Regions from separate parts of the Anoxybacillus sp. TBDG-1 genome, predicted to be linked through region 1. Evidence: a T-box and tRNA genes for the amino acid it is inferred to sense, from the RefSeq annotation. Region 1 holds a T-box; the other holds one or more tRNA genes.
What was found. The T-box of region 1 lies ahead of ileS (isoleucine--tRNA ligase). A T-box ahead of a tRNA ligase gene usually reads a tRNA of that ligase, here a tRNA-Ile.
Positions count from the first base shown of each region.

Region 1 (2,410 bases):
TTATGGATACGAATTTCACCCCATGCTGGCACCCATTTTGTTTCTTCAACCGCTTGTAACAATTGATCACGAATTTTATCAATGGACGCAAACCACTGGGCTGTCGCACGGAAAATCGTCGGCTGCTTCGTCCGCCAGTCGTGCGGGTACGAGTGTGTAATAAACGATAGTTTTAACAGGGCGCCTACTTCTTGTAGCTTTTCTGTAATCGCTTTGTTCGCCTCATCGTAAAACATGCCGGAAAATCCTGGCGCTTCTTCTGTCATATAGCCGCGCTCATCAACAGGGCAAAGCACACCTAAGCCGTATTTTTGCCCGACGATAAAGTCGTCTTCCCCGTGTCCTGGTGCCGTATGAACGCAACCTGTTCCGGTGTCTGTTGTGACGTGTTCGCCACAAATGACGAGCGAATCGCGGTCGTAAAACGGATGTTTCGCAACGACGTATTCAAGTTCGCTTCCTTTTACTGTTTTTAATACAGCAACATGTTCCCAGCCCATTTCTTTTTGCACCGATTGTAATAACTCGGATGCAACGACATATTTGCCACCGTCTGCCTCAACAACGCTATATTGCAACTGTGGATGAACAGCGATGCCTAAGTTCGCTGGAATGGTCCATGGTGTCGTCGTCCAAATGACAATTTTTTCATCGCCATCAAGCACCCCTTTGCCGTCTTTGACAGGGAATGCAACGTAAATCGATGGAGAGCGTTTATCTTTATATTCGATTTCGGCTTCGGCAAGCGCCGATTCGCTTGATGGCGACCAATAAACAGGTTTTAATCCTTTATAAATCAATCCTTTTTTCGCCATTTGACCGAATACTTTAATTTGTTGTGCTTCATATTCTGGCGTTAACGTAATGTAAGGATTGTCCCAATCGCCGCGCACACCAAGTCGTTTAAATTGCTCGCGCTGGCGGTCAATTTGCTCGTACGCATATTGCTCACATAGCTTACGAAACTCCGCAACACTCATTTCTTTCCGATTGACGCCTTTATTTTTCGTCAGCGCCGTTTCAATTGGCAAACCGTGCGTATCCCATCCTGGTACGTACGGGGCACAATAACCGCTCATTGATTTATAGCGCACGATAAAGTCTTTTAAAATTTTATTGAGCGCATGACCCATATGAATATCACCGTTCGCATACGGCGGGCCGTCATGCAGCACAAACAGAGGACGATCTTTCGTGCGCTCTTGCACTTTACGATAAATGTCCATTTCTTCCCATTTCGCTTGCATTTGTGGTTCCCGTTGCGGAAGATTTCCACGCATCGGGAAATCAGTCTTTGGCATAAGTAACGTATCTTTGTAATCCATCATGTGACCTCCTTTTATGTAAATAAAAAAACCTCCTCATGCCCAAAAGGGACGAGAAGGTCTCGCGGTACCACCCTTATTGACTATGTAAACATAGCCCACTCGACATTCGTAACGGGAATGACGCGCCGTGGCCTACTATTCGTTCAGCACGGAACTCCGGGGTGATGTTCATTCTTTCGCTTATGCCGAGCTTCCACCGCCCTCGGCTCGCTGAAATAAGCTGATGAAAGAACTACTGTCCCCTTCATCGTTTTTGCGATATAACTGTATTCGATATTATAGGCAATAACCATGTCGTCCGTCAAGACTCGGTTATTTCTTGCACCGCTTCATCGTCAAGCTTGTAATCTAATAAATGATCCCAATCGCCGTTGTTTAACATATCGAGCTGTGCTTCAATTAACATTTTAAAACGATTGCGGAACACTTTCGCTTGACGTTTTAACTCTTCAACTTCCATCGCAATTTTCCGCGTTTTAGCGAGCGCTTCGCTAATGATGCGATCTGCGTTTTTCTCCGCCTCTTTGATGATGAGCTTCGCTTCTTTTTGCGCGTTTCGCTTCACTTCTTCTGCTGTTTCCTGGGCGATTAAAATCGATTTATTTAACGTTTCTTCAATATTTGTAAAGTAGTTGAGCCGCTCTGTCAGCTCTTTTACTTTTTCTTCAAGCTGTTTTTTTTCACGCAAGATCATTTCATAATCTTTAATGACTTGATCTAAAAACTCATTTACTTCATCTTCATCATATCCGCGAAAGCCTCGGCTAAATTCTTTATTATGAATATCTAACGGCGTTAACGGCATGTAGCCCACCTCCATCTTATGTACGTACCGTATGTTTCGACATGTTTTGCGAAAATCCTGCTTTTATTTTGCTTTTTCGACAACGATGCGCCATTTTTCTTTTTTTGTTTGCCCAACAACCGCTTGCAGTCGGCAGCGGCCATAGCCGCGCAACGAAAGCAAATCCCCTTCTTGACACTCCATATGGGCTTGGTCGACGGTTTTCCAATTTACTTTTGCATAGTTTTGAGTAATGAGCGCTTGCGCTTTTTGACGCGATATTCGGAAACATTGTGCT
Region 1 covers NZ_JBTZSY010000043.1:1,335-3,744, reverse strand. Annotated here, with positions in the region: gene ileS (isoleucine--tRNA ligase) at 1-1,325, opposite strand, end outside; T-box leader at 1,370-1,585, opposite strand; gene ACYQY7_RS11500 (DivIVA domain-containing protein) at 1,630-2,133, opposite strand; gene ACYQY7_RS11495 (YlmH family RNA-binding protein) at 2,197-2,410, opposite strand, start outside.

Region 2 (2,410 bases), on a different contig from region 1:
ATTGCCGAACAAACGAAGTTGTTGGCACTCAATGCGACAATTGAAGCGGCACGCGCCGGCGAAGCTGGAAAGGGATTTGCTGTTGTGGCAACAGAAGTGAGAAAATTAGCAGAACATGCTTCAAAAGCAACAGAAGAAATTACATCGTCTATTTTTGCGATGGAAGAAGTATCGATTCATGCGACAAATCAGTTTGAAGGGATGGTCACGCATTTGCAACATCAGCTCACATCTGCAAATGAAGCAAAGCGTTCGTTTGACCATTTATTAAAAGAAATTCAGCGCGTCAATCGCAACGTGGCACAAATGGAAAGTGAATTAGAACAGTTTGAGCAACTATTGCCGATCATCGAGACAGTCACGATGGCGTTTGCTTCCGTTGCTCAACAAACGTTAGCAAGCGCGGAAGAAATGACGTCGGTTTCGCATGACCAAACGAAGCAAATGAACGACATGTATCGTGTTGGTGAACGATTAAACGAATTATCTCAGTCGTTATCTACACTAACTACAGCATTTAAATTGTAAGAAGCAGGCCCATCAGCCTGCTTCTTTCACGGAAGGAAGTTCTTTAATGGAAACAAATAAAATGGTGATAGAAACGAACCAATCTAATGCGATAGCGTATGGAACGACAATTTGTAATGCTTCCATAATGGTAAAAAAGATCGTTGCTAGTGTGATGGAGTAAGCGGAAAGGCTCCACATGTGGCGATATGAGCCGCGTTTATTTAACGTGCCGCGAAAAATAAGACCGATAAACGCTAGGACGGTAACGTAAAGAAATTTGCTCGTACATGTGAAAAAGTATAAAACAAAAAACGATAGCGAAATGACGATAGGGAGTAACGATTGTAGCTTGCCCGTAAATTCATATACATCTTTGTTTGTAAAACGATCCGTTTGCATAACACTATACGGATATGATTGAACGTGTCCATTTGCCACAAGCGCAAATTCTTCTTTTAAAAACGCTACTGCATTTGTATAGCGTGCTACATCATCTGTTGTCAGTGTACCTGTGCTATCCAATAACATCGTCACGTCAGGACGTATAAGTTCAATCGGTTCTTTTTCATTAGATATCAATACTCCATCAACGACTTCAAAAGGGGGAAGTTCTTCGGTCAATAGTTGATGCGTTGAGCCGATCATTTTGTTTATACTTATCGTAAAGTAAATAGCAATCGGCAACGTCGCAATGAGCGATAAAAAGAACACGTAACTAATCGCCTTTCCGATCGGATGAAAGCGAAAGCGAGCAATATGTACAGGAGAATAAAGACTTTGTAATAATCGTTTCCACATCATCATTCACATCCTTTACGCATCATCATTTCTCATTCTACTTCTTTTTATGTTCGCTACACAACCATTTTGTTTCGAGTGTAACATGTATTGACGAGATGTATCTTTTTTGATAAAATTACCATCGGATATTGCGGACCCTTAGCTCAGCTGGTTAGAGCGGACGGCTCATAACCGTCTGGTCGCAGGTTCGAGTCCTGCAGGGTCCATTTGCCTCGCTAAGTAAATTAGCGAGGTTTTTTGCAAATAATTTGAAACATTCGTTTTATTTTGGTACTCTTAAAGTAGGTTCACTTATGAAACTTTTCTGTTTCTAAATATAATTTATCAGTTTCATTTGTGAGCAATTACATAATCAATGAGGAGGAATGAAGTATGGCATTTGAATTACCACAATTGCCTTATGCTTACGACGCGTTAGAACCACATATTGATAAGGAAACAATGAACATTCATCACACAAAACATCATAACGCGTATGTAACAAACTTAAACGCAGCGCTTGAAGGTCATCCAGAATTGCAAAACAAAACAATTGAAGAGTTAATGGCTAATTTAGACGCAGTGCCAGAAAACATCCGTACAGCTGTTCGTAACAATGGAGGAGGGCATGCAAACCATTCGCTCTTTTGGACTATTCTTTCACCAAATGGTGGCGGTGAACCAACAGGCGAATTAGCTGAAGCGATTAACAACACATTCGGTAGCTTCGAAAAGTTTAAAGAAGAATTTTCAAAAGCTGCTGCTACGCGCTTCGGTTCTGGTTGGGCATGGCTTGTCGTCCATAACGGTCAACTTGAAGTAACAAGCACACCGAACCAAGATACACCATTAATGGAAGGTAAAACACCAATTTTAGGATTAGACGTATGGGAACATGCATATTACTTAAAATATCAAAACCGTCGTCCAGATTATATTTCAGCATTTTGGAACGTTGTCAACTGGGATGAAGTAGCGAAACGTTACGCGGCGGCAAAATAATGGTGAAGAGCTCGACAAATTTTGTCGGGCTCTTTTTGTATATCGCTATAAAAGAGTAGGCAAACTACTTGTCAAGAAAGGAAGTTTGCTTATGAACAGATGGAAACGGATTATCGCG
Region 2 covers NZ_JBTZSY010000049.1:6,993-9,402, forward strand. Annotated here, with positions in the region: gene ACYQY7_RS12055 (methyl-accepting chemotaxis protein) at 1-528, shown strand, start outside; gene ACYQY7_RS12060 (DUF1189 domain-containing protein) at 541-1,314, opposite strand; tRNA gene ACYQY7_RS12065 (tRNA-Ile) at 1,444-1,517, shown strand; gene sodA (superoxide dismutase SodA) at 1,684-2,292, shown strand; gene ACYQY7_RS12075 (MFS transporter) at 2,384-2,410, shown strand, end outside.
Region 2: it encodes a tRNA-Ile, which carries the amino acid that the T-box ahead of ileS (isoleucine--tRNA ligase) is inferred to sense. The anticodon was not compared.